Regions from separate parts of the Peribacillus sp. B2I2 genome, predicted to be linked through region 1. Evidence: riboswitches for the same ligand, from Rfam matches in the RefSeq annotation. Region 1 holds a riboswitch; each other region holds the start of a gene.
The links. Region 1 has a riboswitch for cobalamin ahead of ABIE66_RS11675 (energy-coupling factor ABC transporter permease). Riboswitches for the same ligand answer to the same signal wherever they lie in the genome.

Region 2: linked by a shared signal. The riboswitch ahead of ABIE66_RS05470 (ribonucleoside-diphosphate reductase subunit alpha) and the one ahead of ABIE66_RS11675 (energy-coupling factor ABC transporter permease) in region 1 are both predicted to bind cobalamin.
Region 3: linked by a shared signal. The riboswitch ahead of metE (5-methyltetrahydropteroyltriglutamate--homocysteine S-methyltransferase) and the one ahead of ABIE66_RS11675 (energy-coupling factor ABC transporter permease) in region 1 are both predicted to bind cobalamin.
Region 4: linked by a shared signal. The riboswitch ahead of ABIE66_RS27205 (ABC transporter substrate-binding protein) and the one ahead of ABIE66_RS11675 (energy-coupling factor ABC transporter permease) in region 1 are both predicted to bind cobalamin.

What each region holds. Positions count from the first base shown of each region.
Region 1 is NZ_JBGCCB010000001.1:2,333,489-2,336,607, reverse strand. Features, by position in the region: gene cobJ (precorrin-3B C(17)-methyltransferase) at 1-224, opposite strand, end outside; gene ABIE66_RS11680 ((2Fe-2S) ferredoxin domain-containing protein) at 239-607, opposite strand; cobalamin riboswitch at 757-947, opposite strand; cobalamin riboswitch at 1,150-1,345, shown strand; gene ABIE66_RS11675 (energy-coupling factor ABC transporter permease) at 1,521-2,264, shown strand; gene ABIE66_RS11670 (energy-coupling factor ABC transporter substrate-binding protein) at 2,266-2,577, shown strand; gene cbiQ (cobalt ECF transporter T component CbiQ) at 2,564-3,119, shown strand, end outside.
Region 2 is NZ_JBGCCB010000001.1:1,081,730-1,084,848, forward strand. Features, by position in the region: gene ABIE66_RS05470 (ribonucleoside-diphosphate reductase subunit alpha) at 1-1,768, opposite strand, end outside; cobalamin riboswitch at 1,909-2,088, opposite strand; gene ABIE66_RS05475 (manganese-dependent inorganic pyrophosphatase) at 2,382-3,119, shown strand, end outside.
Region 3 is NZ_JBGCCB010000001.1:763,613-766,731, forward strand. Features, by position in the region: gene metE (5-methyltetrahydropteroyltriglutamate--homocysteine S-methyltransferase) at 1-1,514, opposite strand, end outside; cobalamin riboswitch at 1,669-1,860, opposite strand; gene ABIE66_RS03840 (potassium channel family protein) at 2,118-2,537, shown strand; gene bcp (thioredoxin-dependent thiol peroxidase) at 2,600-3,070, shown strand; gene ABIE66_RS03850 (aminopeptidase) at 3,082-3,119, shown strand, end outside.
Region 4 is NZ_JBGCCB010000001.1:5,446,407-5,449,525, forward strand. Features, by position in the region: gene ABIE66_RS27200 (FecCD family ABC transporter permease) at 1-432, opposite strand, end outside; gene ABIE66_RS27205 (ABC transporter substrate-binding protein) at 437-1,402, opposite strand; cobalamin riboswitch at 1,582-1,756, opposite strand; gene ABIE66_RS27210 (polysaccharide deacetylase family protein) at 1,844-2,683, opposite strand; tRNA gene ABIE66_RS27215 (tRNA-Arg) at 2,930-3,003, shown strand.

The sequences.
Region 1 (3,119 bases):
CCCAACTCCGCTTGTTTTACTGCTTCCTGAGCACGTGATACCTCTTCAGTCATCCCCGTACTAATGATCGTTTGATCTGTAAGCAGACCCTGAATGAGTTCAACATAAGTTTTATAACCAATGATGTAGTCACTTTCTTGAAGGGCTTCGACAGCACGTTTGGTAATGTGTTCAAAATTCCCTGGTCCAAAGCCCACGACGAATAATTTACCGTTTGTACTCATTAAGACATCTCCTTTTACGATTTGTTCTTTGAAATACCCGTATGAGCAGGAAAATCTGGATTAGGTTTCATTTCCCCATCACTGAATTGGTAGATCATCTGTGGGACATATTCCCCATCATCGATATTGCTGACAATCTCCCGACCGAAATCAGGCGTATCCACTCTATACCATTTCCCTTGGGGATAGGCAATCACAACGCAGGCATCCTTACATCTTCCGTTACAGCGTGTCCTGGTTGTATGAATTTTCAAATCCAGTCCCTTTGAAGTAATTTCATCGCGAATCGCTTGAGTTACTTCTTCCCCGCCCTTTTTCATGCAACTGCTTCCATTGCAAATCAACAAATGCGTATTTGTACCCTTCAAGTTCCAAGTAGTCATCTTCTTCCTCCTGAGTTCAGGGAAAAGGCAAAATAAAAAACCTTAACATAAGAGTCAAGGTTTAAAAAACTATATGAATGAGGAGCCCTCCGCAAATATGCTGAATCTCCAAAAATCGTCATAGTCCTTCTACCTTTCCCTCCGAAAAGTATCATACAATTTAAAAAGCAGGTTTCCTGGCTTACGCTTCATTTTACTTTGTCCCTTCCCGGCTTTAAGCCAGTGGTTATCGACAAATTCATCAGCGTTTACAGTAGCGGGGGCTGCATCGGATTTTCACCGATTTCCCTATTATCCCTTGCATTTTTCACACAAGAGCACTTTTAAAATGAAATATTTGGTTTTATTATACAATTATAGCTAACCTTATCTATCATATAACAACTTTAGCAAAATTCAATAGTTTATTCCGACTGTTTAGAAAAGTTTAATAGTGTAAATCCAGCCATAAGCCTTTCCTCTCTGCAATCTTAGTCAAAAAAAAAAAAGAGAGTGTAGCTGGAATTATTTCTTTATGGTACACTATACGAGAATTTTCGAAATAATTACATAAGTTTTATGGTGTTGAATTTCTCGGAATTCAGCTTAAAAGGGAAGCCGGTGAAAGTCCGGAGCGGTCCCGCCACTGTAAAGGGAAGTCCTATTACGTTAACATTAATCCACTGTCAAATGAGATGGGAAGGATGTAACGGGACAATGAACCTAAGCCAGGAGACCTGCCATGAAGCGTGAAACTGTTTCAGCCTACGAGGATGGGTGTGCGGATCAGGCAGAATGGCCCATATTGGTTTAAGCTGCAAAATTCCTGTTCATTACGCACTTCTTTCTTTTGAGAGAAGTGCTTTTTATGTTGGGCGCCGCTTTTCTTCTAAAGTTTTGATCAGAAAAATTAAAGGTGTTGAAAGGAGAAAGAATGAAAAGAGTCAATTGGAAAATTCTTTATTTTGTCATTTTACTGCTTCTTGTCCCAAAACGTGCGATGGCCATGCATATCATGGAGGGCTTTTTACCAATTGAATGGGCCATATTTTGGTGGGCCGTGACCCTTCCATTTCTAATCTTGGGTTACCGGTCCATTAGGTCCAAAGTAAGGGAAAACCCAGAAACAAAAATGATGCTCGGTCTATCGGGTGCATTCGTATTCATATTATCTGCCTTGAAGATTCCTTCCGTTACGGGAAGTTCTTCACACCCTACCGGAGTTGGTTTAGGTTCCATATTATTCGGGCCATTGGCCATGAGTGTCGTAGGCTCCATCGTTCTATTATTTCAAGCTGTTCTACTGGCTCACGGAGGATTGACGACATTAGGGGCCAATGCATTTTCCATGGCTGTATGCGGACCTTTCATTGCTTGCTTTGTCTTCAAGGGCGCAACTAAATTGGGGTGGTCTTTTTCGCTGGCCGTTTTCTTGGCAGCTGCTTTTGGCGATTTAGGAACCTATGTGGTAACTTCCGTTCAACTTGCACTTGCTTTTCCATCCGAGGTAGGTGGATTCATAGCCTCATTCAATAAATTTGCTGGAATATTCGCCCTGACCCAAATTCCCTTGGCAATCAGCGAGGGATTATTGACAGTGGTTGTGATGAATTTCCTGAAAAAATACAATCTAGGCGAATTGAAATTGCTGCGAGTTTTATCTAAGGAGGCCCGTTAACATGAAAAAAAGTTTATTGCTGCTTTTCCTGGTCGTCATTCTTGCCACCATACCGTTAATAACCCAGCAAGGAACGGAATTTGGCGGTGCCGACGGCGAGGCTGAAGAAGCCATCACTAAAATTCAGCCGGAATACAAGCCTTGGTTTAATAGTATTTGGGAGCCGCCAGGTGCGGAAACCGAGAGCTTATTATTTGCGCTGCAAGCTGCAATCGGAGCTGGTTTCATTGGATACTTCATTGGCGTAATGAGACAAAGGAATAAACAAACCAAACAAGAAATGAACGAAAAATCGAAACATGTTACTCATTGATAAATATGCCTATTTCAATGGGCTAAAGGATGTACATCCATTGGAAAAGATGATTTTTGCACTCTCCCTTATGCTGTTTTCGTTAACGGTAAGGGATTTGGCCGTTTCGCTCATCACTTTTATGGTGATGAGCGCTTTAATCATTTTTGTGGCAAAAATCCCGCTTTTGTATTATCTGAAATTACTCTTATTACCAGGATTCTTTCTATTATCAGGCACACTTACCATCCTTTTTTCTATCTCCAGTACATTTACTTCGATACCGAATATTTGGTGGTCCTGGAAAGTCGGAAATTGGCAAATTTTCATCAGCGATGGCAGCATTGGTACAGTGATCAATTTGATCACTGTCGTATTTAGCAGTATAAGCTGTTTATATTTCTTAACCTTGACTACACCCATTACCGTCATTCTATCCGTACTGCGAAAACTTAAAGTGCCTTCCTTATTGATCGATTTAATAGAATTGACCTATCGCTTCATCTTTATTTTTTTAGATACAGCTTTGGCCATTCACTTAGCACAAGCTTCACGACTGGGAT
Region 2 (3,119 bases), 1.3 Mb from region 1:
ATTCATTGGATGCCTTGATCGTTAAGTAAGCGATCTTTTCGTATAATGCATCGGCATATTCAACTGCCTCATCCGATTCCCAATAAATATTCTGTGTGGCAAGTAAATGATGCCATCCAAACGTTCCTAAACCAATTGCCCGGTAACGTTTGTTCGAGATGGATGCTTGCTTGACCGGAAGATTATTCACATCGATTACGTTATCCAGCATCCGGATCTGAATGGGAATCAACCTTTCCAAAACATCGCTGCTCACCGCACGGGGCAAGTTAATGGATGAAAGGTTGCAGACAACGAAATCGCCGCTTTTACGAACAACAACGACATCTCCATCTTCTGTTTCGTATTCATCGGTGATCGTCGAAGGGCTTAAGTTTTGAGCAATCTCGGTGCAAAGGTTAGAACAATAAATCATACCTTTATGTTTATTTGGATTCTTCCGGTTCACTTCATCGCGGTAGAACATATATGGTACGCCTTCTTCTAATTGAGAAATCATGATGCTTTTCATGATGTCCATCGCATTGATCTTTTCAAAGCTATAGTTTGGAAGCGAACCATTTTCTGCGGCCTCGACAGCAAGTGCATAATGATTCCTGAAGCTTCCTTCGCCTTTCTTCTCGTCGTAAAGGTCTTCAAGTGAGAATCCAAGGGTTTGCTTGACGGTATGCGGATCGAAAAGATACCATTCTTTTCTGTCACGTACAGCCTCCATGAATAAATCAGGAATGCATACACCCGTAAAAATATCATGGGCTTTTAATCTGTCATCCCCGTTTTGCGTCTTCAAATCAAGAAAGCTCATGATATCTTTATGCCAGGCATCCAAGTAAATCGCGATGGCACCTTTACGTTGCCCCAATTGATCGACACTGACAGCTGTCTGGTTGAATAGTCGAATCCAAGGAGTCGTGCCGGAACTATTTCCAGAGAAACCACGGATATCGGAACCAAGCGAGCGGATCTTACCAACGTAAAGACCGACACCGCCACCGAATTTTGATACTTTTGCGGCATCGTAGTTAGATAGGTAGATACCATCAATGGAATCTTCAATTGCGTCGATAAAGCAAGAGCTTAACTGTCCATGCGTTTTTCCTGCATTGGAGAGTGTAGGTGTCGCAACAGTCATATAAAGGTTGGACATTGCCCAGTAAGCTTCTTTGATAAGTTGCAGGCGGTGCTCCGTTTTTTCCAATCGCATGATTTCCATCGCGATGATCATGAAGCGCTCTTGGGGCAGTTCGTAGACCTTGTCCTTTTTTGGGCGGGCTAGGTAGCGATCGTTTAATAAGTAGATGCCTATGTAAGAAAATAATTTATCCTTTTCCGGGTCGATCACCGAACCCAATTCCTCAATTTCCGCTTTCGTATAAGAAGAGAGCAGTTCTGATTTATAGATGGGGTAACGCTGGCCTTCTGAAAGTTGGGAGAGTTCCGTGATCAGTTCATAGAATGGGCCATAACTTATGCCTTCATAACCTCGATTAGCTTGTGCATCCCTATACATCGCATTCAACAGTTCTGCTGCAGCAACGAACGTCCAATCGGGAGCATCGATATCGACACTTTCCAGAGCGAGCTGAATCAGTTTCTTTGATGCCTGTTCTTCGGTTGAGTCACTTTTGCGATCAAGCCATTTTGTAAAACGCTTCTTGAACTTTTCCATATCGAGACGGCCTTCAAATTCCTTCGATAACATCTCAAGCTGGATGGAATTCGTGTCGGTGTCATTTTCACTTATGGTAGAGTTATATGTTTGAGTCATTAATAATCCTCCTTGTAAACTTCCGCTAAAATAAAAAAAAACCGCCCAATGAATTGAGCGGATCAAACGATAGAATAAAAGAGCCATGAAAAAATAGCCATTATGCTATCGTTTCATCATCTCAATCCCCGAAGAATAAGAAACGTGAAAAATTCAAGGCAGGTCTCCTGACTCATGATCATCCTACTTTGAGTCCTTCCCGTATAGAGAGCTATACAGTGGTTTCTCATTTCGTCACATTTACAGTTGCGGGGACAGTTCCGGGTTCGCACCGGATTCCCTTTTCAGCCATCGCTGGCACCTTGGATTACAAAAAATTCTATATATAGTTATTAGTGTTGTTTGTGTAATCAATATCTAGTATTTCTGCTTATATTATCGTAAGCCATATACGATGATAATTCAACTAATATATTTGAGAAAAACCAACCCTTATCTATTGACAAAGGGAAGGTAGAGGGTGAAAGAATGAAAGATTTTATTGGGGAATGGGTAATTCAAGCACTGAATTTAGGGGATTTTGTGTTAAAATAAAGTGTATAGTAAAGGTGGCTCTCCTTTATTGCGATAAGGGGATTCGCGGAAAAATATTTATGAAAAAGGAGATAAAATCTTGGAAAAAGTATTAGTTTTTGGACATAAAAACCCGGATACAGACACAATCTGTTCAGCAATCGCTTATGCAGATCTGAAAAAGCAGTTAGGTATCAACGCTGAACCAGTTCGTCTGGGTGAAGTGAATGGTGAAACTCAATATGCGTTGGACCACTTCAAATTCGAAGCTCCTCGTCTTGTGGAAAAAGTGGCAGGGGAAGCTGATGGCGTGATCCTGGTCGATCACAATGAACGCCAGCAAAGTGCTGAAGATATTGACCAAGTACGTGTGTTGGAAGTTATCGACCATCACCGCATCGCTAACTTTGAAACAAGCGATCCTTTATATTACCGTGCGGAACCAGTTGGCTGTACGGCAACCATTTTAAATAAAATCTATAAAGAAAACGGCGTTGAAATCCCAAAAGCGATTGCAGGTCTTATGCTGTCTGCCATCATTTCGGATTCTTTATTGTTCAAATCGCCGACCTGCACGGATCAAGACGTTGCAGCAGCTATGGAACTGGCTGATATTGCGGGAGTCAACGCTGAAACATATGGTTTGGAAATGTTGAAGGCGGGAGCTGACTTGAGCGACAAAACGATTGCCCAGCTTATCACTCTTGATGCAAAAGAATTCTCCATGGGCATGGCTAAAGTGGAGATAGCTCAGGTCAATGCTGTTGATCCGAACGAAGTCCTTGCTAAGCAAGCCGAACTAGAAGCAGCCATTGAATCGGTCATCGCTGTGAAGGAA
Region 3 (3,119 bases), 1.6 Mb from region 1:
AACTTATGACCGAAGTATTCAACCATATCCGTCCGTTCGAATTCCCCGTGTACGAGAACGTCCAAGCCGATTTCTTCTTGAATGTCGATCCACCTGCCGATTTCTTCGTTAATGAATGTTTCATATTGCGCAGCGCTCCATTCTCCTTTTTTGAATTTCCCGCGTGCTTGCTTAACTTCAAATGTCTGGGGAAAACTACCGATCGTTGTTGAAGGTAGAAAAGGCAATTTGAAAAATTCCTGTTGTTTTTGGTAACGTTCTTTAAATGGCAGCTGACGTCCAACATGCTCTGATTTAGCCTTTTCGACACTGGATTGTACACTCTTATGATTCCGTGCATTTGAACTAGCTAACGTCTGAACCGTTAATTTATTAGCATCGACCTTATCGGCGATTGCTTCAAAGCCCTGATTATTCCCTTTGACCAAGAGTGTTATTTCTTCAAGTTTCTCATCGGCGAAAGCAAGGGTTTCTTTCACTTCTTTTGAAACGGCGGTTTCATTACGAACGGTCACTGGAACATGAAGCAGGGAACAAGAGGGTTGAAGCCAGATTCGGTCTTCGGCTACTTTTTTCTTTAGAGTGTCGATCAATTGAATCTTTTTCGATAAATCAGAAAGCCAAATGTTTTTTCCATCAATCACACCTGCACCAAGCACTTTGTCCTTCGGGAAGCCGGATGCTTCAAGATTACTTAGATTCCTTCCTTTATCATGTACAAAATCAAGACCGATTCCCTGAACTGGTAATTCGATGACTTCTTGGTAGTGTTCCACGGCATCAAAGTATGTTTGCAGCATGATGTTTAGGTTTGGTGCTGCTTCATTCAGTTTTTCATAGAGGTAAGTAACAGTTTGCATATCATCTTTGGAAATGGATGAAACAAGAGAAGGCTCGTCCATTTGAATCCACTTCACGCCTTCTTGCTCCAACTCCTGCAGGATTTGCGTATATAGAGGAAGCAGGCGCAGGATTATGCCAGGGATATCTTGTTTTTTGAAGCCTTTGGAAAGGGAGATGAAAGTATAAGGTCCGATTAACACGGGCTTCGTTTCAATCCCTAGCTTTTCCTTGGCTTCCCGATATGCTACAAGTGGTTTATTTTCTGTTAAAGTCAGCTGTGGCAGTTTTAATTCAGGGACGATATAGTGATAGTTCGTATTGAACCATTTCGTCATTTCGGAAGCGACCTCATCATTGTTCCCGCGAGCCATTGAATAATAAACGGAAAGGGGAACGCTTCCGCCTTCATAGGCAGAGTAACGTTCAGGAACAAGACCGAACATGACGGACATATCGAGCATTTGATCATAGAAAGTGAAGTCGTTGACAGGAATGATATCAATGCCTTGATCTTTTTGTTTTTGTAAGTTGCCTAAACGGATGGCTTTTAGTTGTGCCGTAAATTTTGGTTCATCGATTTTCCCAGACCAATATGCTTCCAATGTACGTTTCCATTCACGATCTTCCCCGATTCGCGGGTACCCCAAATTACTGCTTTTCAAAATTCTCATCCTCCTACTTTCCTTTGATTTGTTTAAAAACAATAAAAAAAGCACCCCTAACTGTCAATAAGAGAAAGTTAGAAATGCTTAAAATAAAGAGACATGCAGAATGCCCCTTATAATTATAAGGTCCCTAACACCTCCCTATCTCCCGTAGGTTAAAACAGTGTTGTCGAAATAGGCAGGTCTCCTGACTTAGGGAATATCATTAGCAGCGAGCCTTCCCGATCCGTAGATCAGTGGCATATTGGATGGCGCTAACATTCCCATTACAGTGGCGGGACCGTGCCGGAATCAAACCGGGCTTCCCTTTTAATCCTAATGAAAATTAGGAACCTATTTCCACATATGAAATTTCACTAAACCTGCTGATAAACTGATTGCAGGTACCAAATATTTATAAAATAAAAACTATTATAAAAATTTAGATAATCTTAACATATCCGACCAAAAGGGTCAACATGAAAAAAATCGGGAAACGTTCCCGACATTTTGACAAATGCCTTTAGGGTGTGTGAGTGATAAGGCTGAAGTCTGTTCCTAAAAAAGAATATATTGTTAGGACAGGGAGTATGTATAAAGGAAGTGGCGTTTTGAAATGGGGCGTAGGGGATGACTTTCTACATCTTGATTGCAGGAATCATTTTTTGCATGGTGATGAGCATTCGGACGTTATTTCTTGTTGAGTCGGGAGGAAAGAAGTTTTCTCTGGAGGATATGCTGTGGCTTGGCAATTTATATGCGACGATATTAGTTGGATTTGCACTGATTTATTTATTATACGAGCTTCAGAATCATTCGGTGATTCTTGATATGGGCAATCGATTGGATGGCACATTCTATGAACAGTTGAAGACTTCTTTTTATTTTAGCGCGATGACCATGTTTTCTGTAGGGTATGGAGATATAGCCCCAATTGGAATGGGCAGGATGATAGCTACCATTCAGGCTTTCATCGGGTACACACTCCCGGCAGCGTTCGTGATTCGGACGGTGATCGATCTGGAGCATAAAGATAGGAAGGATAAATGAAAGTTGTGTTTCTTTCGATTATTGGGTACTCTTACCATAATGAAGGAAATGGAGGATTCAATATGACTGTTAAAATTGGAGAAAAAGCACCTGATTTTCAACTCCCTGCAAACAATGGTGAAATGGTTTCCCTATCGGATTTTAAAGGGAAATACATCGTTTTATATTTTTATCCAAAAGACATGACGCCAGGATGCACGACGGAGGCCTGTGATTTCCGGGACCACAATGAACAATTCGAGGAATTGAACGCTGTCATCATTGGTATAAGCCCAGATCCGGCGGCACGTCATGAAAAATTCATCGAAAAACATGGATTGCCTTTTCTGCTGCTAGCTGACGAAAACCATGAAGCGGCTGAATCATTTGATGTGTGGCAATTGAAAAAGAATTTCGGCAAGGAATATATGGGCATTGAACGTTCAACTTTCCTGATTGATAAGGCAGGTAAAATAGTCAAGGAATGGCGTAAAGTAAAAGTCAAAGGCCACGTCGAAGAAGCGCTTGAAACTCTTCGAGACCTAGAAAAATAAGGGACAGGCAGATGAAGGATGAACGAATAACGAAGCTTGCGGCCAGGCT
Region 4 (3,119 bases), 3.1 Mb from region 1:
TTTTTTTGCAAAAGCCAGTACGCAGAACATCGTGAGCACTGAGCATACGATGCTCAATGCCGGAAGAGTATATAAACCGATGAATGGTAGTGATATATTCAAGAATATTGTCAATACGGCACCGACTGATGCTCCTGATGAAATACCTAATGTGTAAGGGTCAGCGAGCGGATTCCGGAGCAGGCCCTGAAACCCCGCTCCCGAAATCGCAAGTGATGCCCCAACAAAACCCGCTAGCAACACACGCGGCAAGCGGATGTTCATCACAATATTCGTAAGCATTACATCCGGATCATCTGAAATCGGTAAATGAAAAATCTCCTTGCCGATAATTTGTAATAGTACAGGAATCGGTACTGGCACCGAACCAAAGGAAATGCCTATCGTCATTGCGAATAACAAAAATAATAACGCAATCAAATAAGCAATCATCCATTTAGTTGTCAAATAGGTTCGGATAGACTGATTTGGCAAGTTCCTCTACTCCCTCTATTAAGCGTGGACCGGAACGGGTCACCAAGTCGGAATGGACATCAAAGACTTGGTCATCCTTCACAGCATTTACGTCTTGCCACCCTTTTCGGCCCTTCACTTGACTTACTGCATCTTTTGTATAATAACCATACGTTGTAATGATGACATCCGGATTTGCAGCAATCATAGACTCTTCATCAATTTTTGCCCATCCGTCCAGTTCAGCAGCTGCATTTTCCGCTGAAATAATTTGAAGCATTTCATTCATGAAGGTATTTTTTCCAGGTGTATATATCTCAGGTGACGGTGAAACCTCCACAAAAACGGTTTTCCTATCCGCTTCCTTTACGGATTTGGCTTTTTCCTGAATATCCTTGAGCTTCGTTTTCATGTCCGTAACGATTCCGTTTGCCTTATCATGTTCCCCTGTTGCCTGTCCAATCATATCTATAGAATCATAGACTTGGTCAAAGCTTTGTGCATCATTGACTACGAGGACAGCAATTCCAGCATCCTTAAGCTGCTGCAAACCCTCATTCGAATTATGGGCACTGGATGCATGGGCAAGAACAAGGTCGGGCTTCAAGGAGACAATCATCTCCGTGTTCATTTCCATTCCGCCAACTTTTTCAATTTCTTTCGTTTCTTCCGGATAATTATCATAGTCGGAAACACCAACAACTTTTTTACCCAAGCCAAGTGCAAAGACAACTTCCGTATTACTTGGTATCAACGAAACGATTTTCTTCGGTTTTTGTTCTATCGTCACCTTTTCGCCTGTTGCATCTTTAATCGTAATCGGGAAAACTTCCTGTTTGGCATGATTCGTTTCCTGCTTTTCTTTTCCTTCATTAGTAGCATCGCTACAGCCAACCATCATACCTGCAGTCAGCAACATCACCAGTATCAGACCAAAAATCTTCTTCATTTTCATTCCCCACAATCTTTTTTTCTTTTAATTTCTTCACACCTAATGAACAAAACGCATTATCGGAAGATGCACCCCAAAACAAAAGCACCTCCCGTTAAACGGAAGATGCTTGTATGGCAACAATATAATTACGGACTCTTTAGGGTCTGCCACACACCTTCCCATCCGCGTAGGTTACAGGTGTACGAATTTTGGCAGGTCTCCTGGCTCATGGTCATCGTCAACGGCACCTTCCCATATCTCATACAGTGGTAAACATCCGTTGGCTCCCATATACAGTGGCGGGACCGCGCTGGCATTTCACCAACTTCCCTTTTAAGTCATTAAGACACCAAATCGTTCATATGTATATAATTTTCACTGCCTTTCATTATACACCATGTAAGAATCGATTATTATATGATTTTTCTGACTTGCCTCGAAATGACCCGTCCATCTTCAATGATTAGAAGCATTTTCAATCAGGGACGCAAATCCCTCGACTGATAATCCCGGTGAAATCCGAACCCTATGCAGGGAATGCATCCCTTGGTCCCTTGAAGCTCCTCCAGGTTCGGTAGTGACTGCCATCTTGTATCCAGCTTCTTCTGACACCCATAGACTTTCTTCGTTATACCGGCCAACCGGATAGGAAATTACTGTCGTGTCCTGGTCGAGGATACGGTCGAATAGCTCCTTCGACTGAACCATTTCCGCTTCTTGCTGCTCTGCCGTCATCCGGTTCAGCTCCAAATGGTTGATAGTATGACTTTCGATCGAAACCCCATTCCTGCTCATCTCCAACATTTGATTTTCAGTCAGGTGATGACCTTTATCAATGGACTTCCCAATCATGAAGATGGTTGCTTTCATATCATATTCTTTTAATATGGGGAAAGCTTCCGTGTAGTTATCTGTATAGCCATCATCAAAAGTAAGCCAGACGCACTTATCACTTGGCATCCGATTTTCGGTTAAAACGAGGAATGCTTCTTTAGGGGATAATGTATAGTAACCATTCTCCCGAAGCCAAGTCATTTGTGATTGGAATTCCTCTCTTGGAACCCGAAGGCCATTACCTTCAGAAATGCTATGATACATCAATATTGGAAACTGAACCGCAGAATCGGCCCTTATCCAATTTCTCGTATCGATTTGTTCCGGTTCGTCCTTTGAATCCTGTCCGGTGCCATTCTCCGCTGCCTCAACCACTTCAATGTCATCTTCCGCAATCGGCGCAGCCCTCTTTTTGCCTATACCCTCTAAAATCCCTTGTGAGCATGCAGGTAAAATTAACATCCCCAGCAATGCCACAAACAGTAAAACTCTGTATTTTCCCACTATCATTCTCCTATTTTTTTCTAGTATAATAGTACCAGAAAACCAACCAATAATAAAGTATTCCATTTAACGAAAAAAAAGGAAAAAACAGAAATAAGAGACCCGCTAAGCGTTTAGATGATTTTTTCATAATTATTATTGCTATTAACTTGAAAAGTTTGCCTATAAGAAATATAATAAATAAGTCGTCGACTTTTTTTATATGTCCCAGTAGCTCAGCAGGATAGAGCGACAGCCTCCTAAGCTGTAGGTCGTAGGTTCGATTCCTATCTGGGACGCTAATTTTAAAACCCTGTTACAATGCGGTACCTCCGCGTCGTAACAGGGTTTTTCTGTTGGTATGGCCTTACCTATTTAGGTTTTTGAGGGGCTTCCAATGTAAAGGTCGGATTTC